Regions from separate parts of the Bradyrhizobium betae genome, predicted to be linked through region 2. Evidence: riboswitches for the same ligand, from Rfam matches in the RefSeq annotation. Region 2 holds a riboswitch; each other region holds the start of a gene.
The links. A riboswitch is a leader RNA that binds a small molecule or an ion and turns the genes downstream of it on or off. The one in region 2 is predicted to bind cobalamin.
Positions count from the first base shown of each region.

Region 1: another riboswitch for cobalamin. It lies ahead of F8237_RS03845 (DUF1636 family protein); the one in region 2 lies ahead of F8237_RS31805 (TonB-dependent receptor).
Region 3: another riboswitch for cobalamin. It lies ahead of F8237_RS03780 (energy-coupling factor ABC transporter permease); the one in region 2 lies ahead of F8237_RS31805 (TonB-dependent receptor).

Region 1 is NZ_CP044543.1:739,029-749,345, reverse strand. Features, by position in the region: gene cobS (adenosylcobinamide-GDP ribazoletransferase) at 1-260, opposite strand, end outside; gene cobU (bifunctional adenosylcobinamide kinase/adenosylcobinamide-phosphate guanylyltransferase) at 257-760, opposite strand; gene cbiB (adenosylcobinamide-phosphate synthase CbiB) at 913-1,848, shown strand; gene cobD (threonine-phosphate decarboxylase CobD) at 1,860-2,825, shown strand; gene F8237_RS03855 (cobyric acid synthase) at 2,814-4,262, opposite strand; gene cobO (cob(I)yrinic acid a,c-diamide adenosyltransferase) at 4,274-4,909, opposite strand; cobalamin riboswitch at 4,950-5,172, shown strand; gene F8237_RS03845 (DUF1636 family protein) at 5,270-5,644, shown strand; gene cobW (cobalamin biosynthesis protein CobW) at 5,641-6,675, shown strand; gene cobN (cobaltochelatase subunit CobN) at 6,675-9,923, shown strand; gene cobG (precorrin-3B synthase) at 9,920-10,317, shown strand, end outside.
Region 2 is NZ_CP044543.1:6,598,122-6,608,438, reverse strand. Features, by position in the region: gene F8237_RS31805 (TonB-dependent receptor) at 1-1,377, opposite strand, end outside; cobalamin riboswitch at 1,492-1,706, opposite strand; gene F8237_RS31800 (hypothetical protein) at 1,845-2,090, opposite strand; gene F8237_RS31795 (hypothetical protein) at 2,200-2,412, opposite strand; gene F8237_RS31790 (hypothetical protein) at 2,629-2,835, opposite strand; gene F8237_RS31785 (adenylate/guanylate cyclase domain-containing protein) at 2,965-4,701, opposite strand; gene F8237_RS31780 (lytic transglycosylase domain-containing protein) at 5,024-7,192, shown strand; gene F8237_RS31775 (tripartite tricarboxylate transporter substrate binding protein BugD) at 7,305-8,276, opposite strand; gene F8237_RS31770 (threonine synthase) at 8,476-9,717, opposite strand; gene lpdA (dihydrolipoyl dehydrogenase) at 9,933-10,317, opposite strand, start outside.
Region 3 is NZ_CP044543.1:728,641-737,413, reverse strand. Features, by position in the region: gene F8237_RS03820 (precorrin-2 C(20)-methyltransferase) at 1-514, shown strand, start outside; gene cobJ (precorrin-3B C(17)-methyltransferase) at 511-1,245, shown strand; gene F8237_RS03810 (cobalt-precorrin-6A reductase) at 1,221-1,967, opposite strand; gene cbiE (precorrin-6y C5,15-methyltransferase (decarboxylating) subunit CbiE) at 1,978-3,159, shown strand; gene F8237_RS03800 (cobalamin biosynthesis protein) at 3,156-3,524, shown strand; gene cobM (precorrin-4 C(11)-methyltransferase) at 3,521-4,303, shown strand; gene F8237_RS03790 (cobyrinic acid a,c-diamide synthase CobB) at 4,303-5,613, shown strand; gene cobA (uroporphyrinogen-III C-methyltransferase) at 5,610-6,341, shown strand; cobalamin riboswitch at 6,387-6,606, shown strand; gene F8237_RS03780 (energy-coupling factor ABC transporter permease) at 6,644-7,321, shown strand; gene cobF (precorrin-6A synthase (deacetylating)) at 7,368-8,117, shown strand; gene cobT (nicotinate-nucleotide--dimethylbenzimidazole phosphoribosyltransferase) at 8,133-8,773, shown strand, end outside.

The DNA of each region.
Region 1 (10,317 bases), 1.3 Mb from region 2:
GCGCCGGTGATGAGCGCGGTCGTCGCGAGTGCGAGCAGGGCGGCAAGGTTTGGCGCCAGTCCGAACCGGCTGGCGATCTTGTAGACCAACGCGCCGGCAAGGCCGACCAGCAGTCCGGCGACGGGCAGCGCCCAGGTCGCGCGCGCGACGGCGCCGTCGGCCGCGGGCGTCGACGACGCGACGGGAAGGATCGTCACGAACGAAGCTGCCATCCTGAGATCGGCGACGACGTCCTTCAGGAATTCGGCGCGCGGCATCATTTCAGTTTCATCGGCAGGCCGGCGACCACGAATTCGACCTCGTCGGCAATTGCCGCGATGGTCTGGTTCATGATCCCGGCGGCGTCGCGATAGCTGCGCGCCAGTGCGTTGTCGGGCACGATGCCGAGGCCGACTTCGTTGGTCACGAGGACGACGGGACTCTTGAGGCGTGGCAGGGCGGCGGCGAGCTCGCTCACCTCGCGCTCCCAGTCGCGCTCCGCATGCATCAGGTTGGAGAGCCATAGCGTCAGGCAATCGACCAGCCTGGCGCCGCCGCCATCACTTGCGGCCAGCGCGGGCACGAGGTCGAGCGGCACCTCGCGCTCGATCCAGTCGGTTCCGCGGCGCGCACGATGCATGGCGATTCGCGCCTCCATTTCGGCATCCAGCGCCTCGGCCGTCGCGACATAGACAGGCTGTCCCGGGAAGGCGCGCGTGCGTATTTCCGCACGCTTGCTCTTGCCCGATCGCGCTCCGCCCGTGATCAAGATGACGGCCATGAAGGTCTCCTATCGGGCCTGACTAATCACCAAACGCGGCCAAAGACAAAGCCGAAATCAGACGGGCAGGGGCTTGCGCTCCGCCGTCGCTTTGCGCAACAGGGGCGGGACAGGAGGCAGCCTTGGGAGTGGGTGTGGGCTTTGCGGGCGCGATGATGGTGGCGATGGCGGTGGATGCCCTCATGGGCTGGCCGGCATGGCTGTTCGCGCGGATCGGCCATCCCGTAACCTGGCTCGGCCGGCTGATCAGCGTCATCGACGCCATGTCGAATCGCCCATCCGATCCGCCGGCATTTCGCCGCGTTGCCGGCGTCGCCGGCGCGCTCCTGGTGATCGCGCTCTCGGTCGCGCTCGGCTGGGTGCTCCAGTCATTGCTGCAGTCATTGCTGCCTTGGGGATGGGGGCAGGCCGTGCTGGTGGGCGTGCTGGCCTGGCCACTGGTCGCGCTGCGCTCGCTGCATGATCATGTGGCAGCCGTCGCGAAACCGTTGCGCGCCGGAGACATCGCCGCTGCGCGCGACGCAGTCTCGCGTATCGTCGGCCGCGATCCCGCGGCGCTCGATGAAGCCGGCATCGCGCGCGCAGCGATCGAGAGCCTTGCCGAAAATGCTTCCGACGGCATCGTCGCGCCGGTGTTCTGGGGCGCACTGTTCGGACTGCCCGGGATTTTCGGCTACAAGGCGATCAACACGCTCGACTCCATGATCGGCCATCGCAGCGAACGGCACGCAGCCTTCGGCTGGGCTGCGGCCCGCATCGACGATGTCGCCAATTTCATTCCGGCGCGCCTGACCGGATTCCTGTTCGTGCTGCTGGCGCCAAGGCGATCCGAGGCGCTGTCGTGCATGACGCGCGACGCGCGCCGGCATCGCTCACCCAATGCCGGCTGGCCGGAAGCGGCGATGGCGGGCGGGCTCGGCGTGCGGCTCAGCGGCCCCCGCATCTATCACGGCAGCACCACCCACGAGCCCTGGCTCAACGAAGGCGCGCGCGATCCGCTCGCCGCCGATATTGGCGAAGGATTGACGGTCTACCGCCGTGCCATGCTGCTGCTCGCTGCTGTGCTTGCGATCCTCGCCTTCGCGTGAAAGAACGGGGCATGCGCGAGCACGGTGGAAATCTCGATCTGGCCCAGCAGCGTTTTGGCGGACGCGCCGAGCACTGGATCGACCTCTCGACGGGGATCAACCGGCTGCCTTATCCGGTGGGCGAGGTGAGCGCGCATCATTGGCAGGCATTGCCGTCGCGCGCCGAAATAGAAGCCCTGCACGACGCGGCGCATCACGCCTATCGCACCAGCGCGCCGGTCGTGGCGACGGGCGGTGCGCAGGCTGCCATTCAACTGTTGCCGCAACTGGCGCCACCCGGCCGGGCCCGCATCCTCGCGCCGACCTACAATGAATATGCGGGCGTGCTGTCGGCCGCTGGCTGGGACGTGCAGGAGGTCGGCGAGCTCGCCGCGCTGGCGGGCGCGGATGTTGCGATCGTCGTCAACCCGAACAATCCCGACGGCCGATGCCATCCCGCAAAGGATCTGCTCACGCTGCTGCCGCGCGTCGGCCGTCTCGTCATCGATGAAAGCTTTGCCGACGCCGTTCCGCAACTATCGCTGGTGCGTGAGGCGGATCGGCCGGGACTGCTGATCCTGCGTTCGTTCGGAAAGTTCTATGGTCTGGCCGGCCTGCGGCTCGGCTTCGCGATCGGCAATGCGGCCGACATCGAGAATCTGGCGACGATGTCGGGTCCATGGCCGGTCTCGGGAGCTGCGATCTCGATCGGCTGCCGCGCCTTGCGCGATGATGCCTGGGCCGAGGCGACGTCAGCGCGGCTGGCGCGCGACTGTGGTCGCCTCGACGACATCGCGCGATCGCAAGGCTGGCGTCTCGTCGGTGGCACATCGCTGTTTCGTCTCTACGAGACGCCTGATGCGCTTGCCGCGCAGGAACAACTAGCGCGCGGCCAGATCTGGTCGCGTGTGTTCGCGAGAGAGCCGGGATGGCTGCGCCTCGGACTTCCCGGCAACGAAGCCGAATGGACGCGCCTTGCCGAGTTGCTAGCGCGCTAGCGCAAGCAGGCCCTCGACGTCGAGATGCTGTTCGATGTGATCGGCGAGCGCGTCGAGCGCGCTCTCGACCCTGGCGTGATAGGGCTCGTCGCCGGCGGCAATGTCGAGCTTGGCGAGATACGCCTTGCGGAAATCATCCGATGTGAACAGGCCGTGCAGATAGCTGCCCTGCACGCGCCCATCGCGCGAGATCGCGCCTTCCGGCTCGCCGTTCAGCTTCGCGAAAGGGCGGGCGCGATCGGGCCCGTCGGTGCGGCCGATGTGAATCTCGTAGGCCTCGATCGGCTGCTCCGTGGCGGCGTGCACGGCCGCGACACGCGTCAGCGTCTTCTGCGGGGTCATCACCGTATCCACGTTCAGAAGCCCGAGGCCCGGCGTGTCGCCCGCGGGGCCCTCGATGCCATCGGGGTCGGCGACGCTGCGGCCGAGCATCTGATAACCGCCGCAGAGGCCGAGCACATGGCCGCCCCTGCGGTGATGCGCCAGCAGATCGATGTCCCAGCCCTGCGCGCGCAGGAAGGCGAGATCGCCGCGGGTGGATTTTGAGCCCGGGATGATGACGAGCCTGACATCGCCGGGGATCGCTTCGCCCGGACGCACCATGATGAGATCGACGCCGGGCTCGAGCTTGAGCGGATCGAGATCGTCGAAATTAGCGATCCGCGACAGCGCAAGGCAGGCCATCTTGCATTGGCCCGGCTTGCGCGCGTCGGTGAGACCGAGTGCGTCCTCGGCCGGCAGCTCGCCGGCGCGGGCGAACCAGGGCAACACGCCAAGCCCGCGCCAGGCCGTCGTCTGCTCGATCAGCTTGTAGCCATCGTCGAACAGCGTGGGATCGCCGCGAAACTTGTTGATGACAAAACCCTGGATCATCGCGGCGTCGTCCGGGTCGATCACCGTCTTGATGCCGACGAGCTGGGCGATGACGCCGCCGCGATCGATATCGCCAACCAGCACGACGGGGACGTCGGCCCTGCGGGCAAAGCCCATATTGGCGATGTCGGCCTTGCGCAGGTTCACCTCGGCGGGGCTGCCGGCACCCTCGACAAGCACGAGATCGGCGCGCGCCTTCAGGCGCTCGAAGCTTTCCAGCACGGCGCCCATCAGCGAGGGCTTCATCGCCGCGTAGTCGCGCGCACGCGCAGTCGCGACGCGCTTTCCGTGGACGATGATTTGCGCGCCGACATCGGTCTCGGGCTTGAGCAGCACCGGGTTCATGTCGGTGTGCGGCTCGACCCCGGCGGCGAGCGCCTGCAGCGCCTGGGCGCGGCCGATCTCGCCGCCATCGACGGTGACGGCGGCGTTGTTCGACATGTTCTGCGGCTTGAAGGGGAGCACGCGCAAACCGCGCCGCGTGAAGGCGCGCGCGAGGCCGGCGACGATGAGCGACTTGCCCACGTCCGAGCCGGCTCCCTGGATCATCAATGCGCGCGCCATCGCGACTATCTTCAGAACTCGACGCCGGCTTGCGCCTTGATGCCGGAGCGGAAGGGATGCTTGACCAGCGTCATCTCGGTGACGAGATCGGCGATCTCGATCAGTTCGTCCTTGGCGTTCCGTCCGGTCAAAACGACATGCGTCATCGGCGGCTTCGAGGTCGTCAGGAATTCGACGACCTCGGCGATGTCGAGATAGTCGTAGCGCAGCGCGATGTTGATCTCGTCGAGCACGATCATGCGCAAATCGGGATCGAGGATCAGCTCCTTGGCCTTCTCCCAGCCGGCGCGTGCGGCGGCGATGTCGCGGGCACGGTCCTGCGTTTCCCAGGTGAAGCCTTCGCCCATGGCGTGGAACTGGCAGAGGTCGCCGAAATGGCCGGTGAGCAGGCGGCGTTCGCCGGTGTCCCAGGCCCCCTTGATGAACTGCACGACCGCGCAGGGGAAGCCATGGGCGACGCAGCGGACGATCATGCCGAAGGCCGAGGAGGACTTGCCCTTGCCGGCGCCGGTGTGGACGATGATGAGGCCTTTTTCGCCGCTCTTGGTCGCCATGATCTTGTCGCGGGCGGCCTTCTTCTTTGCCATTTTCTGGGCGTGTCGGGCGTCGGTTTGCTCACCCGTCTGGGTATCCGGTTCAGGCGTCATCGGTCCCGGTCCTTCGGCTTGACAAGAGGCGGCCGGGGGCAAATGGTGGCCCGGCGTTGGTTCCTGTCCTATGACAGGCGAAGAGGGAATGCGATAGGGTCCGAATCTGCAAGATTTGGGTCCAAACTGCAGCCGCCCCCGCGACCGTGACCGGAGAGATGTCCAAAGCCACTGATCCCCCCAGGGGATCGGGAAGGCGGGGATCGAAGGGCCAAAAGCCCTGCTCCGCAAGCCGGGAGACCTGCCAGCGCGGACGATTTTTGGACCGGCGGACGGGGTGTTCCGCGACGGGGAAAACGGGCCTTCGGGGGAATGGTCCGTGTGCCTCTTCGCCTCCCGCTGAATATCCTGGAAGAGGCGATGACCGTCACACTTTACGTCTGCATTACCTGCCGCGCCGGCGAGACGCTTGGCGAGGGCGAGGCCACGCCCGGCAAGCGCCTGCATGGTGCGATCCTCGACGCAGGCGTGCCCGACGGTGTCGCGGTGGTTCCCGTCGAATGCCTGTCTGCATGCAGCCAGGGTTGTTCGGTCGCGCTCAGCGCGCCCGGACGTTGGTCCTATGTCTATGGCCGCCTCTCGGAAGCCCATGCGAACGACGTCGTCGCCGGCGTCGCCGCCTATGCGGCCGCGCCGGACGGTCTCGTGCCCTGGCGCAGCCGCCCCGAAATCTTTCGCAAGCAGTCGCTCGCGCGCATTCCCCCCATTGTCGTCGTGCCGGAGGCAGCCGAATGAATTCGCTCGCAAAGGTTCCGGTGACGGTGGTCACGGGTTTCCTCGGTTCCGGCAAGACGACGCTGATCCAGCACCTGCTCGCAAACCCTGACGGCAGGAAGCTCGCCGTGCTCGTCAACGAGTTCGGCAGCGAGGGCGTCGACGGTGAGATCCTGAAGTCCTGTGCAGATGCCAATTGCCCGGAAGACAACATCATCGAGCTCGCCAATGGCTGCATCTGCTGCACCGTCGCCGATGATTTCATTCCGACCATGGAGAAGCTGCTGGCGCGTCCGGTGCGGCCCGATCACATCCTGATCGAGACCTCGGGCCTGGCACTGCCGAAGCCGCTGCTCAAGGCGTTCGACTGGCCGGAGATCCGCTCGCGCATCACCGTCGACGGCGTGATTGCGCTGGCCGATGCCGAGGCCGTGGCGGCGGGTCGCTTCGCACCCGATCCGGATGCGGTCGAAGCGCAGCGCGCGGCGGACGAAAATCTCGATCACGAGACGCCGCTGTCGGAAGTGTTCGAGGACCAGATCGCCTGTGCGGATATCGTTCTGCTGACCAAGGCCGATCTTGCCGGCGCGGCGGGACTCGAAGCCGCCAGGGCTGTGATCACCGCCGAGATGCCGCGCCGCGTGCCGATGCTCTCCGTCACCGACGGCGCGATCGATGCCCGCGTGATCCTCGGTCTCGGCGCTGCCGCGGAGAATGATCTTTCCGCACGCCCCTCGCATCATGACGGCGAGGAGGATCACGAGCATGATGATTTCGCCTCCGTCGTGATCGATCTTCCTGAAGTCACCGACATCGACGCACTGGTCGCCTCGGTGCAGCGTCTGTCGCGCGAGCAGAACGTGCTGCGCGTCAAGGGCTATATCGCAGTGGAAGGCAAGCCGATGCGCCTGTTGCTGCAAGCGGTCGGCGAGCGCGTGCGCCACCAGTTCGACAAGCCCTGGGGCGCGGGCAGCAGGCAGTCGAAGCTCGTTGTGATCGGCGAGCACGGCGATATCGACGAGGCCGCGATCAAAGCGGGACTTGGTGTCTGATGCACGTCGTCTTCCGCGAGAGCCGCGGTCTCGAGGAGACTGCGACGCCAAGGGACATCGGCCAGGACGCGGCCGATCTCGTGGTGCTCTCGTATTCGGATTCCGATCTGGCCGCGTTCGCGGCCGGCTGGCGGCGCGGCCGTGACAGCCTGCCGTCGCTGCGGCTCGCCAATCTTTCGGAGCTGCGCCATCCGCTGTCGGTCGACACCTATGTCGAGCGCACCCTGGCGCAGGCGCGCGGCATTCTGGTGCGCCTGATCGGCGGCGAGTCCTATTGGTCGTATGGTCTCGCGGCTCTTCAGCAACTCGCGAAGGATCGTGGGATCGTGCTCGCCGCGCTGCCGGCCGATGGCCGCGACGATACACGGCTCGACGCATATTCGACCTTGCCGGTCTCGACGCTGCGGCGGCTGAAGGTGCTGTGCGACACCGGCGGTCCTGTCGCGGCTCAAGCCGCGATCGCGCAGCTCGCGCTGGCTTCGGGGCTCTATGCTGGACCGGTCGTCGGCGAGACGACCGTTCCCGAGATGGGTTTTTACGATCCCGCGCGCGGCGTCATCGCGGCAACGCCGGCGAGCGGCGCGAAGCCACGCGCGCTCGTGACGTTCTATCGCTCCTATCTCACCGCCGCGGATACCGGCCCGGTCGATGCCCTGATCGCCGCGTTGCGCAAGAAGGGGATTGATGCCTACGGCGTGTTCGTCACCTCGTTGAAGGCCCCAGGGGTTGCGGATTGGCTGCGGGCGCATCTTGCGACAAATCCTCCGGCTGCGATCGTCAATGCGACCGCGTTCTCGGCGCTGGGTGACGACGGCTCGACGCCGTTCGATGCCGCATCCTGTCCGGTGTTCCAGGTCGCGCTCTCCACGGCACGGCGCGATGACTGGGCGAGTTCGCTGCGCGGTCTGTCGCCGGGCGATCTTGCGATGCATGTGGTGCTGCCCGAGGTCGACGGCCGCCTGTTCGCGGGCGTGGTCAGCTTCAAATCGGCCGGGATGCGCGATCCCGACCTGCAATTCTCGCACCTTGCCCATCAAGCCGATGACGAACGCGTGGAAGCTGTCGCCGCGCGCGTCGCGGCCTGGCGACGGCTCGCAGAGACGCCCGCCGGCGACAAGCGGCTGGCGATCGTGCTGTCGAACTATCCGGGACGCCCGCACCAGATCGCGCATGCGGTTGGCCTGGATGCGCTGGCGTCGGTCGAGGCGTTGCTCTCCGATCTCGCTGCGGCCGGATTCGATGTCGCGCCCGTTCCGGCACTTGGCAAGACGTTGCTGAAGCGAAACTTGACCTGGAGTGTCGCTGAGTATCGCGTAGCGCTCTCGCGCCTGCCGCAAGGCCTGCAGGATGATCTCGCGCAAGCCTGGGGTGCTCCGGAGAACGATCCGGGCTGCCGCGATGGCGCATTCCATTTCGCCGCGATCCCTTGCGGCCGATCCACCATCGCGGTCCAGCCCGAGCGCGGCGATACGACGACGCGGGATGGCGACTATCACGATCTCGCCCGCACGCCGCGCCACGCCTATGTCGCGTTCTATCTCTGGCTCCGGGAACAGCGCTGCGACGCGCTCGTGCACATGGGCGCGCATGGCACGCTGGAATGGCTGCCCGGGAAATCCGTGGCGCTGTCATCGAGCTGCTGGCCGGAAGCCCTGATCGGCGATGTGCCCGTCATCTATCCCTTCATCGTCAACGATCCCGGCGAGGCCGCGCAGGCCAAGCGGCGCATCGGAGCTATCACCATCGGCCATCTGCCGCCGCCGCTCGCAGCGTCTGCGGTGCCGGAGAGCCTCCGCCGTCTCGAACAGCTCCTCGACGAATATTCGACGGCCGATGGTCTCGACCCCGCGCGTCGCCAACGATTGATCGCCGCGATCCGTGACGAGGCGCGCGCGGCGGGTCTTGAAGACGATCTTGGTCTGGATGCCTCGGCCGCACCGGCCGAGGCGATCCCGCGGATCGATCGTTTCGTCTGCGATCTCAAGGAAAGCCAGTTCGGCGACGGCCTGCACGTGTTCGGCCGCGGCTCCTGCGGCGACGCGGAGCGGGACGCGCTGCGGGCCGCGCTGGCCGGCCAGCGCGTCGCGCCGGGACCGTCGGGCTCGCCCTATCGCGGGCGCCAGGACGTGCTGCCGACCGGGCGCAATCTGTTTGCCGTTGACCCGCGCGCCGTGCCGACGCCGTCGGCGCACGCGCAGGGCATCAAGCTCGCCGAAGAATTGCTGCGTCGTCATTTGCAGGATCATGGCGACTGGCCGAAAGGGCTCGTCGTCGATCTCTGGGGCTCGGCGACGATGCGCACCGCGGGCGAGGAATTCGCCATGGCGCTGCATCTGGCTGGGCTTGCGCCGCGCTGGGACCACGCCTCCGGCCGCGTCACCGGTTACCACATCATCGCGCCGGCCGAACTCGGCCGCCCCCGGATCGACGTGACGCTGCGCGTGTCGGGCCTGTTCCGCGATGTCTTCTCCAGCCTTGCGCAATTGTTCGAGGCCGCTGCCGAGGCGCTCGCGGGCCGCGAGGAGGAGGGTGATGAAAATCCCTATCGCCACCGCGCCTCCCGCGTGTTCGCGCCGCGGCCGGGACAATATGGTGTCGGCCTCTCGGCGATCCCCGATGCCTTCACGCCCGAGACCCGCGATGCAGCCGGCGAGGCCTGGCTGTCGGCATCGTCCTGGGCGTTCTCCGCCGATGGTGAGATCAAGCCCGATCGCGCCGGCATCGAGGCGCGACTCACGTCTGCCGACGCCTTCGTGCACGTTCAGGATTTGCCGGAAACCGATCTGCTGCTTGCCGCCGACTATGCCGCGCATGAAGCCGGCATTGCGGCGGCAGCCGTGCATCTCGGCGGAACGGCGCCGTCGCTCTATCACCTCGATACGACGCGGCCCGAGCGGCCGCATGCACGGACGCTGACCGAGGAAATCTCCCGTGTCGTTCGCGCGCGCGCGGCCCATCCGGGCTGGATCGCCGGCATGATGCGCCACGGTTTTCGCGGCGCCGCCGAGATCACGGCAACGCTGGAGCACATGGCCGCTTTTGCCCACCTGGCCGACGCCGTGCCGCCGCATCTGTTCGATCTCTATTACGATGCGACGCTCGGCGATGCCGATGTTCGCGCCTTCATGGCCCGCGAGAATCCGGCGGCGCTCGCCGCAATGGAAAGCTGCTTCGCGCGCCTGCACGACGCCTCGCTCTGGCGAACGCGGCGCAATTCGATCGCGGCTGCATTGCGGGAGGCGTCATGAGCGCGGCTTCGGTGAAGGGCTGGTGTCCTGGTGCACTGCGCCCGATGCAATCGGGCGACGGGCTCGTGGTCCGCGTGCGTCCGTTCGGCGGTCGTCTCGAAGCCGGGCAGGTCGCCGGGCTTGCCGAGCTCGCCGAACGCTACGGCAATGGCCTCGTCGATGTGACCAGCCGCGCCAATCTCCAGATCAGGGGCGTGACCGAACAGAGCCATCGCCGGCTGCTCGATGGACTTGCATTGCTGAGGCTGCTCGATCCCGACACCGCCATCGAAGCCCGGCGCAACATCCTGGTGACGCCGTTCTGGAACTCCGGCGACGAGACGCAGGCGCTTGCCGCGGAACTCGAGGAAGCGCTGGCGGACAGCGCGCTCGAGCTTCCCACCAAATTCGGCTT
Region 2 (10,317 bases):
GCCGTAGGAGACGTCAGTGGCCGGCGCGACGCCCAGTGTGTGCTGAAAATAGCCCGCAACCGTCTGCTGCCTGAGGTCGTAAGTGTGCCAGGGCGCGAGCCCCTGCCCGGCACCGCGGTTCTGCCGAAAGCTCGCATCGTAATAGTCGATGCCGGTCAACAGTTGCGACGGCAGTCCCAGCAGCAGGCTCTTCACGCTGAGCCGCGGCGTGATCGACCAGGTCGTCAGATCCGCGCCCACATAGGTCGACGTGAACAACGCGGGCACCGGAATCGGGCTCGCAAAGAACGCGCTCTGCTGCTTCTTGTCGCGCACGCCGCCATCGACGATGAGATCGACGCCGTTGACCAGGGTCTTGGTGAAGCCCGCGGTGGCGCTGAAGCCTTGCTGGTTGGCGTAGTTGAAGGGCGTGCTGGTCCCCCTTCGGGCGGTTGCGAGTTCGTCGAGGCCGATGGAGGGATCGACGGTGCGGCCGCCCGGCAACCGCAGTTCCTGATCGTCGCCTGTCACGGTCAGGAAAGCGGTCAGGCCCGATGTCGTGTAGTTGAGATTGCCGACACCGTTCTTCTGAACATAGCGATTGTTGTCGCGGTAGCCGTCGGTACTGACGGCATTGCCGTAGAACGAGGTCGACCACGGCCCGGAATTGAGCGACGTCGAGACGTTGGCAAGCCTGGTGTTGAACGAGCCGAAGCCGGCCTCGATGCGCGCGGCCACGGGCGGTGCGCCGACGCCGTTCCTGGTGACGATGTTGATCACGCCGCCGACCGCATTGTCGCCGTAGAGCACCGCGCCGGAATTGCCGCGCGTGACCTCGATGCGCTCGATCGAATTGAGCGGGATGGTGGAGAGGTCCACCTGCGCCATGTCGATGTCGTTCAGCCGCCGGCCGTTGACCAGCACCAGCGTGTTGGCGGTGGCGAAGGCGCCGAAGCCGCGCAAATCGACGCCGGTCTTCGCGGCGACCGGCCCGCCATAGAGCGTCGTGATCTGAGCGCCCGGGACTTGCACCGCGATGATCTCGGCGAGCGTCTGCGACGGCGCATGTGCGATGTCCGCGGCCGTGATCACGGTCGTGGCGGCCCCGACAATGCCGCCGTTGCCGGCGACGGCTTCACTGGCGGCGCCGGAGGAGCCGGCCGCCGGCGCTCCGCTCCGGGCGACATTCGCGGGCGCGCGCCGGCTCGTCGTATCGCCGTCGCCAGTGGCCCGGGCGCGCGTGCGGTTCGGATCGTCGGGCCTCGTCACTTCGATCGGCGGCAGCTGCTCGGCGACGGCTTGCTGCGCGCGGGCGATCGATGGATCAAGCGAATAAAGGGACGTGGTCGCGAACAGGCCGGCGCTGAGGCGCCTGGCGGCAGAGACAATACGGGACACAATTGTAACCTCGGTGTGACGTCAGTGGCACGTCACAGCGAACGAGGTTTCAGGTCGGAGCGATGGACTGCTCCGGTGAAACCAATGTCTGTACTCCCCGACCGACATCTTCGCGTGTGACCACGGCTGACGGCAGGTCTCCTGGCTCGCGGGTCGTTACCTCTGCGTCGCCTTCCCGGGACCGAGATTCCCAGTGGCATATGACGAGAGATTCACCGCTTACAGTTGCGGGGGCAGCCATGGCATTGAGAAAAATCCCGGAGTTGGGACATTCGCGCACCACGTTCCCTTTTGATCTCCGTGAGGAGAACCGTCACCGAGCAATCTACGAGCCGGGCAAGCAGGGAGTCAATCGGCCGGTTGCATGAGCGCCGAAGCCCCGCACCGAAGATTGAGCTGGCGCAATCAGGCAGGTTCCATTCCGAAGCGCGTCCGCACCACCGCCCGCTCGCCGGCATACGGGCAAGCTACGCTCGCCCTCTTGACCGCTGGGCCTGGGCCGCGGCCACGTCGTGCGTCGGGATGTCAGCGCGCTTGATCGGCATCAGTTGACCGGACGCGGAAATGATGGCGGTCTCCTCGCGGCGGCAGCGCGGGCACATGAAGCGGACTTCGTGCGGGGACGCCGACCAGCTCGCGCGTTTCACATTGGCGGCCATCGGCCAGGCCTCGCAATGCGAGCACGACACCAGAAACCGACCGGGATCAAGCATCCCCATTCCATTGGACTCCGTGACCTGCCTGCCTGTTCTAATGATGATCCGACGCAATCGTTCCGGTGCCGGGGCACCGTCAGTCCAGTCACGGGGGAACGGGCGCCGCTCAGCGCGCGCCCTTGAGCGTGCAGGACGTCGAGCAGGTCACGGTGTTGCCGTGGTCGCACGCCTTGCAGGCCGCAACGCACTGACTGATGTCGCGGGGATTGTACGGGCTGTAGGTCCGCAACGCGCAGACCGGGGTCGAGCCGGTGATGTCCTGCTCCTGGTTGCAGGCTGCTGTCATCAGCGCGAGCACGATCACCGCAAGCAGACGCATGGGAGGGCCCTGTGAGGCACGATCAAACGACATCCGCGAGTCGCGCTGCATTGCAACGAGCCCCCGGCATTCCCGCAGCGGAGCAACCCGGCAAACATCTCCACGCGTCAAGGATGCGTGACAAACGTTAAAAACGGATTTCGACTGCGCGGCACCGCAATGGTTCCACGCTTCATGCCGCGCTTTGCATGTCCGGCGCTTATGTCAGGATCGACCTCAAGCCGCAGCCTTGGTCGCAGCAGTCTTGGTCGCGTCGGCCTTGGTGGCAATCTCCTGCCGCAGATCGACCGCCAATTGGCGACACTGCTCCGCCAGCTTCAGATAGAACTCGCGCTTGGTGCTGTCGGTGGCGAGCTGGGTGATCAACTCGCATTCGGCGGTGAGCGTCTCGAACCGTTCCAGCCTGTCCTCAAGATCTGTCATCGGCGTATCCCCATCAAACGCCTCAAGGACAGCAAACCTAAGCCCGGGAAATAGGTCACGGCGAACATCGTTATGGAGTAGAATCAATTTTCGTCGGCGCAGGCGGCGTGGAGACACCGCCGCGGCCGCTTACTTCTGCTCCAGCCGCCAGGCACCGTCCCACCCTTCGTCCGGCGGGCTGGCCTCGAACTGCGCGATGCGGGCGAGCAGCGTGCGTGAGGGACCGTCGCCGGGGACGGCTTCGAGCGCGGCGTTGAAGGCGACGCGGGCCTCGTCGAAGCGGCGGGCGCGATAGGCAGCGAGGCCTTCGGCATAGCGCGCGCGCAGGCTCGCTTGCGCCGTGCTGAGATCGCCTGCCCTGCCCATCACCTCGAAGATCGGCTGCGGCACACTCTGGCCGGCGACCACGACATGGTCGATCTCGCGCAATTCGAGGTTCGATCCGATCGCAGCCGCCGTCGCCTGCGCGATCAGGATGCGGGTGCCGTAGGTCTTGTTGACGGCTTCCAGGCGCGAGGCGAGGTTCACGGCGTCGCCCATCACGGTAAAGCTCATCATCAGCTCGGAGCCGATGCTGCCGGTCAGGACCTCGCCGGTGGCAATGCCGATCCGCAAGTCGCACGGCGCCGGCATGGCGCGGATGCCGAGCAGGTCGGGCAATTGCTTCTGCAGCGCGGGCACCTGGTCGGCCATGTCGATGGCGGCGAAACAGGCGAGCAGCGCCGGCTCGTCCTCCTCGATGAAGGGCGGGCCCCAATAGGCCATGATGGCGTCGCCGATATATTTGTCGATCACGCCGCGGTGCATCCTGATCGGAGCAGACATCACCGTGAAGTAGTGGTTCATCACCTTGACGAGGCCGCGCGGGGTCATGCCCTCGCTCATCGAGGTGAAGCCGCTCATGTCGGAGAACATGATGGTCATCACCCGGCGCTGGCCATCAATGGCGACTTCGGGCCGGTCTATCAGACCCTGCACTACCTTGGGATCGACGTAGCGGCCGAAGGTCTCGCGGATGCGCTCGTTGTGCCGCAACTGCTCGGTCATACGGTTGAAGGCGGCGGCGAGCTCGCCGATCTCGTCCTGGGTCGAGACCGTGATGGTCTTGTCGAAGCGGCCCGCCTCGACCTCGCGGGTGCCGGCGAGCAAGAGGCGCACGGGCCGCGTGATGCCGCTGGAGACGAGCAGCGCGAAGGCAAATCCGACAATTGCTGCGAGCAGGGTCACGGCTCCCGACACGATGATCGCCTGATATTGCCGGCTGATCACCTGCGAGGTCGAGAAGAAGACCTGCGTCAGCATATCGGCGCGGATCGCATCGACCTTCCGGTTGAACGCATCGCGCATCGTGTCAAGCTGTTCCAGCGTGACCCGGGCCTCGGTCCTCTCCTTGGCCTCCACCTGCTTGAGAAGTCTCGCATTGCCCTCGTCAAGATCGCGGCGCAGCTCGGTGACGGCGTTCTCGATGCGGACGTCGAGCCGGGCCAGCGCGGCATTGTCGGAATAGGTTCTGGGATCCTCAATGATGGCGTTGATGAGCTTACGCGCCGTTTCGGCCTCCTCCTCGAACTTGCGGTCCAAGGCATTGAAGTCGCGAAGCCGCGCCGCATAGGCGTCCTCGTCCGACGGCGACTCCATCCGGGTCATGACCATCCGCCGTAGCGACAGCGCCCGCTCCAGAGAGCGGATATTGGCCCGCGCCAGATGGCTATAGGCCGGGATGTAGCGATCGGTCAGCTCGCCGAGGAGGACGCCGACCTGGCTCGACATCACCATCGACAGGATCGAGGTGACGAGCATCAGGACGATCAATCCGAGGGCGATGCCGACGATTTTGCGCCGGATCGACTGGTTGAAAAGCGGCATGGGGGCTGGGCAAACGCTGAAAGGAGGTTCAGGGAACTCATTACACCGGATTTCGCCGCGGGAACACGCGCAATCTGTCCGTTCACGGCGCCGTGGGCCGTGCGCAACCGTCGCGCGAGCCCCATTCGTTAACAAAGGTTAAAATCGCTGTCTTTTCCGATTTCGGAAGTTCCAGAGTTCCCATCTGTATTTTGCCGCATTGTTGCGGGAGCGTGAGAAATGCGAAACGATGTCGCGACATCGTCTGGTTGTCGTCTTTGATTCTCGAGCCGCATGTCGTCGCGGACTTTGGTTTGTACTGGTTTCGCAGGGGGACCACGCAATGAACCAGTGCCTACGCTCGCTCGCGTGTGTCGTTGCCGTGGCCGCGATGGCCCTCCTTCCCGCCGAGCTGGCGGCTAAGAGCAGTCACAAATCGTCCGCGTCGAAGAAGACGCATGAGGCGAAAGCAGGCAAGCAGCGTCACGCTGCGGCGAAGTCGCGCCACGGCAAGCACGCCGAAGCCAAACGCAAGTCGAAGAGCGACGACGAGGCCTCGGACAAGCCGGCGGCGCCGCCGCTCACCGGCGATCTCGCCGCGCTGAAGGACGCGATCGATCTAGCGCGCAAGGGCAAGACCGATGAGGCGAGCGCGGCGCGCGAGCGCATTGCCGATCCCGCCGGGCAGAAGCTGGCCGACTGGTTCATGCTGCGCCATTCCGAGAGCACCGCGAATTTCAAGCGCTACGCCGCCTTCCTCGCCGCCAATCCGGACTGGCCGAGCCGCGCCCTGCTCCGCCGCCGCGCCGAGGCGCGGCTGTGGCAGGAGAAGAGCGATGCGGCCATCGTGCACAAATTCACCATGGACCGGCCGACCAGCGCCAAGGGCAAGTTCGCGCTCGCCCGCGTGCTACTCGCTGAAGGCGACAGCGACAGAGCCGCGCGTCTCGTCCGCGAGGCCTGGCGCACCGACGAGTTGTCGGAACGCAGCGAGGAGGATTCTTACGAAGCGTTCCGCGATCTGCTGACTGCAGACGACCATCGCGCCCGCATGGACAAGCGCCTTGGCGCCAAGGACTATGCCGGTGCGCGGCGCGCCGCCAAGCGCCTCGGCGAGGATGCGCTTGCGATCGTGAAGGCCTGCGCCGCTGTCACCGGCAAGGCCAGCAAAGCCAAGGACTATCTCGAGGACGTCTCGACCGAAGCGCGCCGCGATCTCGGCTATGTTCTCTGCCGCGCGCAATGGCATCTCCAGAACGACCGCATCGACGACGCAGCCGAGGTGATTTTGGCCGCCGCGCCCGACACGATGGCGGCGCAGGACACCGACGCCTGGTGGCGCGAGCGGCGCCTGCTCGCGCGCAAGTTGCTCGACCAGGGCAAGTCGAAAACCGCCTACGACGTGGTTCGCACGGCGGCCGTCCCGGCCATGGAAGTCTACCGGGTCGACCATCATTTCATGTGCGGCTGGATCGCGCTGCGCTATCTCGACGATCCCAGGACGGCGCTGGCTCACTTCGCCGCCATCGACGAAGGCTCCACCAATCCGCTCGCGCTGTCGCGTGCGCATTACTGGCGCGGCCGCGCCGCCGAGGCGATGAATGCAGCGGCAGACGCGCGCCAGAGCTATCAGGCCGCGGCGCGCTATCCGACCGCCTATTACGGCCAGCTGGCCCGCGCGAAGCTCGGCCTCGACCGCATCGAGCTTCGTCCGCCCTCGCCCGTGCTGGCCGCAGCCGACACCCCGCCCTCGGACGAGCGCGTGCGCGCCGCCGAGATGCTCTACGGCATCGGCGAGCGCGACATGGTGTTCACCTACGCCGAGGACTTCGCCAGGGAGAGCACCGACGTTGCGGCGCTGGAGGCGCTCGGCGAACTCGCCAGCCGTCGCAACGATGCGCGCGTGATGCTGGAGGTCGGCAAGTCGGCGCTGGCGCGCGGGCTCGCGCTCGACCACTACGCCTTCCCGACCATCGGCATCCCCGAGCACAAGCAGGTCGCGCCCGCGATCGAGACCAGCGTGATCTATTCGGTAGCGCGCACCGAGAGCTCGTTCGACCAGCGCGACAAGTCGCCCGCCAACGCCGTCGGCCTGATGCAGGTGACGCCGGAAGCGGGCCGCGACACCGCGAAGCGCTTCGGCCTGACCTATGACTGGGACAAGATGGTCTCCGATCCCGTCTACAACACGCAGATGGGCGCGGCCGAGCTCAGCGCGCTGCTGTCGGAATATCGCGGCAACCAGATCATGACCTTCGCCGGCTACAATGCCGGCCGCGGACGTGTCCGCGAATGGGTGCAGGCGCGAGGCGACCCACGTGATCCCAAAATCGATCCGGTCGACTGGGTCGAGCGGATTCCACTGTCGGAGACGCGCAACTACGTCCAGCGCGTGATCGAGAACGTGCTGGTCTACCGCGCGCGGTTCGAGGGCAGCGGCGCGGTCGCCGGCAAGAGCGACCAGCGCGTGGTGACGAAGGATGCCGCTGCGGTGGCGGCGCCCGTAGAATAAACACCGGATTCGTAGGGTGGACTAGCCCAAGGCGTAATCCACCTCTTCTCGTGCAGCAAAGAAGGTGGTGGATTACGCTTCGCTAATCCACCCTACGCAGCGACGTCCCCGCTCACTCCACCTTGATGTTCGCCGCCTTGATGATCGGCCACCATTTGGCGATCTCGGCCTTCTGGCGCGCACCGAGCGCTTCGGGCGTGAGTTGATCCTGCGGCGTCATCTCGAGGCCCTGGCTTTCGAGCTGCTTCCTCACGGCGGGATCGTTCAGCGCCTCCACGGCTGCGGCGTTGAGCCTGGTGACGATCTCCTTCGGCGTGCCCTTCGGCACCCACAGGCCAGACCACAGCGTCATGTTGAAGCCCTTGAGCCCCGCCTCCCCCGCGGTCGGAATCTCGGGCGCCGAGGCGAGGCGCTTGTCGTCGGTGATGGCGTAGGCGCGGATGGTGCCGGCGCGGACCTGGGTGATGGAGTTCGAGGTCTGGTCGACGATGACGTCGATCTGGCCTGCGATGAGATCGTTCAGCGCGGGCGCAGTGCCACGGTACGGCACGTATTGCAGCTTGATGCCGGACACGCTCTCGAAATAGACGCCGGCGATGTGGCTGCCGGAGCCTGCGCCGGCCGTGCCCGCGGTCGGCGGCGACGGCCGCGACTTCAGCCATTCGATCAACTCTTTCAGCGAGGTCGCGGGCACTGCGGTCTTGCTGACGACGATCATGGGGTTGCTGGGCAGCAGCACCACCGGTTCGAGATCGGCGACGAGATCGTATTTGAGCTTGTAGACGGCGCCGTTGGCAACGTGGGTGCCGAGATGGCCGAACGAGACAGTGTAGCCGTCCGGCGCCGACTGCACGGCGCGGCCGACGCCGATGGAGCCGCCCGCGCCGGTAACGTTTTCGATCACCAGCGGCTGGCCGAGCGACGTCCGCATCCGCTCGGCCAGCACGCGCGCCATCGCATCGGACGGACCACCGGCCGCGAACGGCACGATGACGGTGATGGGATGTGAGGGATAGTCGTCGGCGCGCGCGGCGCCGGTGAACACGACAATGCCGATCAGCGCAGCCCAGGCGGCCTTCTTCATTGTTTTCTCCCAGCGATGTCATTTTTGTTTTTCTTTACCTCGCCCCGCTTGCGGGGAGAGGTCGAATTGCGAAGCAATTCGGGTGAGGGGTACAGGTCTCACGAATATCTCATTCGTGGAGAGAGGCCCCTCACCCCACCCTCCCAGCGCGAGCGAAGCTCGTCGCGCCCCCGTAAGAACGGGGCGAGGGGGAAGCAAGTCAGAACTGCGCGTAGTCGATCGGCTTGTGGCGATCGAGGGTACGGGTGACCGGCGGCAGCGGATATTTCAGGCCGATGGCACAGTTGAACAGCATCACGCGATCGGTCTTGCTGACGCGGCCGTCGGCGAGGCTGTCCTTGTAGGCGGCGTAGGTCGCGGCGCCCTCGGGGCACAGCAGCAGCCCCTCCTCGCGCGCCACCTCGTTCAGCGCGGCCGAGATCTTGTCGTCGTCGACCGCTATCGCAAAGCCCTTGCTCTGCCGCACCGCGCGCAAAATCAGAAAGTCGCCGATCGCCTGCGGCACGCGGATGCCCGACGCGATGGTGTGAGCGTCTTCCCAGCGCGTCGCATGCTCGGTGCCGGCCTCATAGGCGCGCACCATCGGCGCGCAACCGGAGGCCTGCACCGCAACCATGCGCGGACGCTTGCTGCCGATGAAGCCGATCTTCTCCAGCTCGTCGAAAGCCTTCCACATGCCGATCAGGCCGGTGCCGCCGCCGGTCGGATAGAAGATCACGTCGGGCACGTCCCAGCCGAGCTGCTCGGCGAGCTCCAGGCCCATCGTCTTCTTGCCTTCGATGCGATACGGCTCCTTCAGCGTCGATGTGTCGAACCAGCCGACCTTGGCCTTGCCCTCGCCGACGATCTTGCCGCAATCGTCGATATAGCCGTTGACGCGGTAGACGGTCGCGCCCTGCAGCTCGATCTCGCTGACATTCACCTCAGGCGTATCCGCCGGGCAGAAGATCGTGGTCTTGATGCCGCACGAGGTCGCGTAGGCCGCGAGCGCCGCGCCGGCATTGCCGTTGGTCGGCATCGCCATATGCTTGATGCCGAGCGCCTTGCCCATCGACACCGCCATCACGAGGCCGCGTGCCTTGAACGAGCCGGTCGGCAGCCGTCCCTCGTCCTTGACGATGATCTCACCGCCGCCGAGCTTCTTGCCGAGCTTGGGCAGCCGGATCAGCGGCGTGGTGACTTCACCGAGCGAGACGATGTCCTGGCATTTGCGCACCGGCAGCAGTTCGCGGTAGCGCCACATGTCGGCGGGACGCTGTGCCAGCGCGTCCTTGGTCAGCGCGGTCTTCACGCCGGCGAGGTCGTAGCGCACCAAGAGCGGCTTGCCGGCCTTGGAGAGATTGTGGACCTGATCAGCGGCGTAATGATCGCCCTCCATCGCGCATTCAAGATGGGTGACGAAGGTCGGGCGTTCGATGGTGAGATTGTCGTTGTCGTGCATGGGGTGTTTCCCGATTTTTGTTCTACTTGGTTGCTGTTGAACTCGTCACCCTGAGGTGCCGAAGCGAAGCGGAGGCCTCGAAGGGCGACGAGCCCGACTGCTACATCTCGGCCGTGCATCCTTCGAGGCTCGCCCAGCGGCGCAATTGCGCCGCAAGGCTCGCAACTCCAGCGACAAACGGCTTTGCCGTTTGCGAAGGGATGACGGCTTTGGCATCAAATATTCAGCACCCGCCCATAGGCGTCCAGCACGGCTTCCTTCATCATCTCCGACAGGGTCGGATGCGGGAATATCGTGTGCATCAGCTCTTCTTCCGTCGTCTCCAGATTCATGGCGACGACGTAACCCTGGATCAGCTCGGTGACTTCGGCACCGACCATGTGCGCCCCGAGCAGCTGACCGGTCTTCTTGTCGAAGATCACCTTGACCAGGCCTTGGTCCTCGCCGAGCGCGATCGCCTTGCCGTTACCGACGAAGGGGAAGCGGCCGACGCGGATCTCGCGGCCCCCCTCCTTGGCCTTGGCTTCGGTCAGACCGACCGAGGCGACCTGCGGATTGCAATAGGTGCAGCCGGGGATCAGGAGCTTGTCCATGGCATGC
Region 3 (8,773 bases), 1.3 Mb from region 2:
CGACTACGTCCGGCTGCTGGCCGGCTTTTACGACGAATGGGCCGAGCGCCTGGCGAGATTGGCGCGCGCGGTCGACGTCGTCGTGCTCTGCGAGGGTGATCCCTATTTCTACGGCTCCTTCATGCATCTGCACACGCGCCTGCAAGGCCGGGTCGAGCTCGAGGTGATTGCCGGCATTCCTGGCATGGTCGGCTGCTGGAATGGCGTGGGACAACCGATCGCGCTCGGCGACGACGTGACGACGGTGCTGATGGGCACGCTTCCCGAAGGCGAGCTCGAACGCCGCATGCGCGATTCCGATGCGCTCGTGATCATGAAGACCGGGCGTAATCTCGCAAAGGTACGCCGCGCGCTCGCCTGCGCCGGCCGGCTCGATGACGCCTGGCTGGTCGAGCGCGGCACCATGCCGGGCGAGCGCGTGGTGCGTCTTGCCGAGATCGATGCCGCCGATTGTCCTTACTTCGCGATCGTGCTCGTGCACGGCAAGGGCCGGCGTCCGGACGCCGCCGAATGACGGGCACGCTGACCATCGCGGGCCTCGGGCCGGGCAGCGATGCCCTGGTGACGCCCGAGGTCTCCGCCGCGCTTGCGGCTGCGACCGACATTCTGGGTTATGCGCCCTATGTCGCGCGCGTGCCGCCGCGCCCTGGTCTCAACTTGCGCCCATCCGACAATCGCGAGGAACTGCAACGCGCGAGCGAGGCGTTGCGGCTTGCCGCCGAAGGCGGGCAGGTCGTGGTCGTGTCCTCCGGCGACCCCGGGGTGTTCGCGATGGCCGCGGCCGTGTTCGAGGCGCTCGAACAAGCGCCGCAATGGCGGGAGCTTCCCATTCGCGTGCTGCCGGGCATCACCGCGATGCTGGCGGCGGCCGCCCGCGCCGGGGCGCCGCTTGGGCATGATTTCTGCGCGATCAATCTGTCGGATAATCTCAAGCCATGGGCGGTGATCGAGAAGCGTCTGCGGCTTGCCGCCGAAGCCGATTTTGCCATTGCGATGTACAATCCGCGTTCAGCGAGCCGGCCGGAAGGATTTGTCCGCGCGCTCGCCGTGTTGAAAGAAGCCGGCTGCGGCGAGCACCTGGTGATCTTCGCCCGCGCGGTCAGTGCCGCTGACGAGACAATCGAGACCGTGATACTGAACGACGCAACGCCAGAGATGGCCGACATGCGTACGCTCGTGATTGTCTGCAACGCGCAGACACGCCGTGTCGGCCGCTGGGTCTATGCGCCGAGGCAGGTCCGATGACCGAGCCACTGCATGACCTCCGCCACGCTCTCGACCCGCAATCGTTCGGGCAATCGTGGCCGCGCGATCATGATCACGGGCAGGCCGAGCATGCGGGCCGCGTCGATCTTGGCACGCGCACCGTCGCCGCCGGAATTGCGGGCGACGATCCAGGCAATGCCGCGCGTGCGCATCATCTGCAGTTCGCCGTCGAAGGTGAATGGTCCGCGCGACACGATCACGTCGGCCGGGAAGGGCAGCGCGGCCTCGGGCGGATCGACGAAACGCAGTGTGTAGGCGTGCTGGGGTTTGGCCGCGAATGGCGCAATGTGCTGGCGGCCGATGGCGAGGAATACTTTTGCCGGCGCCTCAGGCAGCGCGGCGACGGCGGCATTGACGTCGGCGACCTCGATCCAGGTGTCGCCGGGCGCCCTCGTCCAGGGCGCGCGCTCCAGCGCCAGCAGCGGAGTTCCGGTCTCCGTGCACGCATCGACCGCATGACGGCTCATCTCGGCGGCAAAGGGATGCGTCGCGTCGATCACATGCGTGATGCCTTCACCGCGAATGTAGTCGGAGAGCCCACTCACGCCACCGAAGCCGCCGATGCGGATCGGCAGCGGTTGGTCGGCAGGCGCGCGTGTGCGGCCGCCATAGGAATAGACGGCATCAATGCCCGCGCGCGCGATCGCCGCGGCGAGCAGGCTCGCATCGGCAATTCCGCCCAGAATGAGGGCGCGGTTCATGGCTAGTTCCTTGGCTGATCCCTGGCTGACCATCATCGGTATCGGCGAAGATGGCCTTGCCGGGCTGTCCGAGGCAAGCCGAAAGGCGCTCGACGATGCCGAAACCGTGTTCGGCGGCGAGCGGCATCTGGCGCTCGCCGGCCTGACCGGCCGCGGTCGCCCTTGGCCGGTGCCGTTCGATGCGGAAATCGTGCTGAGCCGCCGTGGCCGGCCAACCGCCGTGCTCGCCTCCGGCGATCCGTTCTGGTATGGCGCCGGCGCGAGCCTTGCCGAGAAGCTCCATAGCGACGAATGGATCGCGTATCCGGGTCCCTCGACATTCTCGCTCGCTGCTGCGCGGCTTGGCTGGCGTCTCGAATCGGTCGCGTGTCTTGGGCTTCATGCCGCCCCGTTCGAGCGGTTGGTGCCGCATCTGGCGAAAGACGCACGCATCATCTGTCTGGTGCGCGACGCAGCGGCAGTCGGCGATCTCGCGAAATGGCTGACGGAGCGCGGGTGGGGCTCTTCGCTCCTGTGGACTCTCGCTGCGCTTGGCGGTCCACGCGAAAGCATCGACCAGCATCGCGTCGACCTCTTTGCAGATGATCTTTCGGAGAAACTGGTTGCGGTCGCGCTGCTGGCGAGGGGAACTCAGGGCATTCCCCGCAACTCGGGACTGCCGGACGATCTCTTCGTCCACGACGGCCAGATCACCAAGCGGCCGGTGCGCGCACTCGCGCTCTCGGCGTTGGCGCCGCGCCCGGGTGAGCGGCTGTGGGACATCGGCGCCGGCTCGGGCTCGATCTCGGTGGAGTGGGCGCTGTGCGGCGGGACAGCGACCGCAATCGAGGCGCGCGAGGATCGTGTCGGGAATATCCGTAGCAATGCGGCGGCGTTCGGATTGGCGCATCGTGTCAGCGTCATTGCCGGGAAAGCGCCCGAGGCCCTTGCAGCGCTGGAGGCACCGGATGCCGTCTTTATTGGCGGTGGCCTCGATGGCGCGATGTTCGATGCCGTCTGGCCGCTGCTCGCGCCCGGTACGCGCCTCGTCGCTCATTCAGTGACGCTGGAAACGGAGGCGCTGCTCGGCGAGTTGCACCAGCGCCATGGCGGCGAGCTGATGCGGGTCGAGATTGCGCACGCCGCGCCGCTCGGCCGCTTCCGGTCGTGGGAGGCGGCACGACCGGTGGTGCAGTGGAGCACGGTTCGATGAAGGTCGCCGGACTTGGGTTCAAGAAGGATGTCACGCTGGCTTCGCTGCGCGAGGCGCTTCTGGCGGCTGGTGGTCCCGCGGGCCTTGCGGCGGTGGCGACCGTCAGCGACAAGGCTGATGCGGAGGTGCTCAAGCAGCTCGCGCGCGAATGCGGCGTGCCGATCAAGGCTGTTCCGGCCGACGTGCTCGCGAAGATCGACACGCCGACGCAGTCGAATCTCGTTGTGGAAAAGTTCGGCACGGGCTCGGTCGCCGAAGCCGCAGCGCTCGCGGCCGCTGGCCCTCGCGCGCGACTGATTGCGACGCGCGTGGTCTCGCAGGACCGGACCGCGACTGCGGCGATCGCCGAAGGAGACGGCGCATGACGGTGCACTTCATCGGCGCGGGGCCTGGCGCCCCCGATCTGTTGACACTGCGCGGCCGCGACCTGATCACCGCCTGTCCGGTCTGCCTCTATGCAGGTTCGCTGGTGCCCGAGGGTGTGCTGGCGCATTGCCCGCCCGGCGCGCGCATCGTCAACACCGCAGCCCTGTCGCTCGACGACATCATCGCGGAGATCGCTGCCGCGCATGCGGACGGCAAGGATGTCGCGCGGCTGCATTCCGGCGATCTCTCGATCTGGTCGGCGATGGGCGAGCAGCTCCGCCGCCTGCGCGCGCTCGGGATTCCCTGCACGGTGACACCCGGCGTGCCCTCCTTCTCGGCGGCCGCGGCTGCGCTGGAGGCTGAGCTGACGTTGCCCGGCCTTGCGCAGACGGTGGTGCTGACGCGCACGCCGGGACGTGCCAGTGCGATGCCCGAGGGCGAAAATCTCGCTGCATTCGCAGCGACCGGCGCGGTGCTCGCCATCCATCTGTCGATCCATCTGCTCGGCAAGGTCATCGCCGAGCTGATGCCGCATTACGGCGCGGACTGTCCCGTCGCGATCGTCTGGCGCGCGAGCTGGCCGGACCAGCGCATCGTCCGCGCCACGCTGGCGACGCTCGATGCCGCTGTCGGCGCCGAGATGGAACGCACCGCGCTCATCCTGGTCGGCAGGACGCTCGGCGCAGCCAATTTTGACGAGAGCCGTCTCTATGCCGCCGACTATGATCGCCGCTATCGGCCTGTCGGCGCCGAGCCGCGCTTTCCGGAGGCGTCGTGATGGCGGCCGGGCTCGTCATCTCCGCGCCGGCCTCCGGCGTCGGCAAGACCACGCTCACGCTGGCGCTCGCGCGCGCCTGGCGCAATCGCGGCTTGAACGTGCAGTGCTTCAAGAGCGGGCCCGATTATATCGACCCTGCCTTTCATGCCGCCGCGACGGGGCGAGCCTCGGTCAACGTCGATAGCTGGGCGATGGATCGCGCGACGATCGCGCATCTCGTCAGCCGCGGCCTTGATGCCGATGTCGTGCTTGCCGAGGGCTCGATGGGCCTGTTCGACGGCGTCGCCGCGCCTGGCGTCTCCGGCACCGGCGCCACCGCCGATATCGCGCAGATGCTGGGCTGGCCGGTGCTGCTGGTGATCGACCCTTCCGGGCAGGCGCAGACGGCGGCGGCGATCGCCGCAGGCCTGCGCGACTACCGGCCCGGCGTGCGGCTTGCCGGCGTCGTGCTCAATCGCGTCGCAAGTCCGCGCCACGAAAACCTTGTGAGGCATGCGCTGCTCGAGGCCGGCATCACCATGTTCGGCGCTCTGCCGCGCCATGCGGAGATCAGCCTGCCGAAGCGGCATCTCGGCCTGGTGCAGGCCGAGGAGCAGGCGGAGATCGGCTCGCTGATCGACGAGGCCGCGCGCTTCGTTGCCGAGCATGTCGATCTCGATGCGGTGTTGCGATCGGCCGCGGCCTGGTCACCGCAGCCTGCGGCGAACGGCCTGAACGTCACGCCGCCCGGGCAGCGCATCGCGCTTGCGCGTGATGCCGCGTTCTCCTTCGTCTATCCGCACATGCTGGAAGCCTGGCGCGCGGCGGGCGCCGAGATCCTGCCGTTCTCGCCCCTGGCCGACGAGGTGCCTGACGCAAGCGCCGATGTGTGCTGGTTGCCCGGCGGCTATCCCGAGCTTCATGCCGGAAAGATCGCCGCCAATGCGCAGTTCCGTGGTGGTTTGCGCGCCTTCGCCGAAACGCGGCCGGTGCACGGCGAATGCGGAGGCTATATGGTGCTGGGTGAAGGCCTCACCGACGCCGACGGCATCCGCCATGAGATGACGGGGCTGCTCGGCCTGGAGACGAGCTTTGCCAAGCGCCGCATGCATCTGGGCTATCGTCTCGCTGCGCTCGCTGCCCCGATGCCGGGGCATCGGGTCGGCGCACGGCTGCGCGGCCACGAGTTCCATTATTCGACGATCGTCGCGCAGCCGGATACGCCGCTCGCGGTGGTGCACGATGCGACTGGCGCCGTCATCGCCGAGACCGGCTCGCGCCGCGGACACGCCACCGGCACGTTCTTCCATCTGATCGCGGAGGACCGGTGAGCGGTTTTGTCACTTTCGTCTCCGCCGGCCCCGGCGATCCCGAGCTGCTCACGCTGAAGGGGGCCGCGCGGCTGCGCGAGGCCGACGTCGTGCTCTATGACGATCTCGCCTCCGGCGCGATCCTCGAACTCGCCCGGCCCGGCGCCAATCTCGTCGCGGTGGGGAAACGGGCAGGGCGGCCCTCGACCAAGCAGCACCACGTCAACCGTCTGCTGGTCGACTATGCTGCGACCGGCGTCCGTGTGGTGCGGCTGAAGTCCGGCGATGCCGGCATTTTCGGCCGCCTTGAGGAGGAGCTCGAGACGCTGCGCGAAGCCGGCATCGGCTACGAGATCATTCCCGGCGTCACCACGGCCTGCGTCGCTGCGGCGCAAGCCGGCATTCCGCTGACCCGGCGCCACACCTCGCGCCGGGTGCAGTTCGTCACCGGGGCCGATGTCACCGGTGAGCTGCCGCAGAACCTGAACTGGGCGGCGCTGGCCGATCCCGAAGCGACCACCGTGGTCTATATGGGCCGCCGCACCTTTCCGGCGCTTGTCGCGAAATTGATCGAACACGGTCTGGCGCCAGGCACTCCGGCGCTGTTCGCCGAATCTCTCGGGCGCCCCGATGAGCGGCTGGTCCGCACCACAATTGCCGAACTGGCGGAGCAGCTTGCGCGCGGCGGCGCGGCGTCGACGGCGGCCGTGATCCTGTTCGGTGCGCTGGCGGGGGATTATCCGTCATGATCGCTCCGGCCGCCGCTCGCCCCTTGACGCAGGCTCCGCGAAAGGGGCACACAGGAGATGCATGGTGCTCGACGCGGCGCAAAGCGCCGGAGCATAATCGGGAATGGGGATGGGCGGACCCAATTGCGGCGCCCCAAACCCCAGCCGCCCCCGCGACTGTAAGCGGTGAAGGGACTCCGAACCGCCACTGGGCCGCAAGGCTCGGGAAGGCCGGAGAACCCAGTGAGCCGCGAGCCAGGAGACCGGCCGTGCGTGTTTTGAGGCCAACGCCGTCGGGTGTGACGGCAGGAAGGATCTGAGCCATGCATATCGAACCCGGGATCGTGACGGGCGCCAAGCTCGTGTTGAGTTACGCAACGGGCATCGCCGCAGGCGGCGTTGCCCTGAAGCTCGCGGTCGAGACCGTGCGCGAGCAGGGCATCGGCTCGCTTGCGTTGCGCACCCTCGCCACCACCGCGCTCGTCTTCACCTTCTTCGAAATCCTGCCGCACTTCCCGGTCGGCGTCTCCGAGGTGCACTTCATTCTCGGCTCGACCTTGTTCCTGCTGTTCGGGGCGGCCCCCGCAGCTCTCGGCCTAGCCTTCGGTCTGCTGTTCCAGGGCGTGTTCTTCGAGCCGCCGGATTTGCCGCAATTCGGCATGAACGTCACGACGCTGCTGGTGCCGCTGTTCGCCATCCAGGCGATTGCGGCGCGGATCATTTCGCGCAACACCGCCTATGTCGATCTCAGCTATCGCCAGGCGCTGGCGCTTTCGACGACCTACCAGGCCGGCGTGATCGGCTGGGTCGCGTTCTGGGCGCTGTATGGCTCCGGCTTTGCCATGAGCAACCTCGCCAACATCGCGACCTTTGCGGCCTCCTATGCGCTCGTCATCGTGATCGAGCCGCTGGCCGATCTGGCGGTGCTGGCGCTGGCGAAGTCGCTGCGCGGCGTCACCGCACCCGGCCTCGTCACCCCGCGCCTGCACAACGCGGCCTGAGAGACAAGCGAACGGGCGGCCATCGCGGCCGCCCTTCGCACTCGCGATGCTCACGCTCTCCCTGATAGGCATCGGTTGCGGCGATCCCGAGCAGCTCACGCGCGCCGCGATCCGTGCCATCAACGCGGCCGATCTCGTCCTGATCCCGCGCAAGGGAAGCGCGAAATCCGATCTCGCCGATCTCAGGCGGACGCTCTGCACGGACGTGCTGACCAACGACAAGACTGGGATCGCCGAGTTCGATCTTCCCGTGCGCGACGCCGGTGAGGCGGACTACCGCAAGGGCGTAGACGATTGGCACGATGCGGTTGCCGCGACCTGGTCGCGGACGATCGCGAGCCATCTTGGCAGTGACGGCAAGGTCGCGCTGCTGATCTGGGGCGATCCCTCGCTGTACGATTCCTCGCTGCGGATTGCGCGGCGCCTTTCTCCCTTGCCTGATATCGAGGTCGTGCCCGGCATCACCTCGATCCAGGCGCTGTGCGCGGCGCACGCGCTGCCGCTCAACGACATCGGCGAGCCCTTTCTGGTCACGACGGGGCGCCGTCTGCGCGAAGGCGGCTGGCCACAGGGCGTCGACACTGTGGTCGTGATGCTCGACGGCGGCACCGCATTCCAGTCGCTTGATCCCGAAGGCCTGCAGATCTGGTGGGGCGCCTATCTCGGCATGCCCGACCAGATCGTCATGTCCGGCGCGCTGGCTGAGATCGGCCCGCGCATCTTGGCCGCACGCCAGGAGGCGCGCGAGCGGCATGGCTGGATCATGGATAGTTACATTCTCAAGCGCAGGCCGTAAGGCGAGCGAGGCAGCATGCTTCCCGAATGGGTCACTCGAAAATGCCCCGATGTCTCCGCGATCCATCGCGAGGCGGCGATCGCGCGGCAGGCGCAGCTGACCAAGCCGACCGGCGCGCTCGGCCGGCTGGAACAGCTCGCGATCGAGCTTGCGGGTCTGCAGGCGACCGAGCAGCCGCGCGCGGCGCGGGTGCCGATCATCGTCTTCGCCGGTGATCACGGCATCGTCGCGCAAGGCGTGTCGGCCTATCCGCAAGCCGTCACCATCGCGATGATGGCGAATTTTGCCTCCGGCGGCGCCGCGATCTCCGTGCTGGCGCGCGAGCTCGGCTCGAGCCTCGAGGTGGTCGATGCCGGGACGCTGGCGCAGGGGGAGATGACCGGGGTCGTCGCCGACAAGCCGCGCCATGGCACCCGCGATTTCAGCGTCGAAGCCGCGCTCACTGCCACCGAACTGGCGTTTGCCTTCGAAGCCGGCCAACGCGCAGTCGTGCGCGCGGAGGCGGGTCAGCCCGATCTCCTGATCTTCGGCGAGATGGGCATCGGCAACACCACGACATCGGCGGCGATGGCTGCGAGCCTTCTCGGCGTGAGCGCTGAGGAGATCGCGGGCAGCGGTACCGGCATCGATGCCGCTGGCCGCGCGCACAAGGCGCG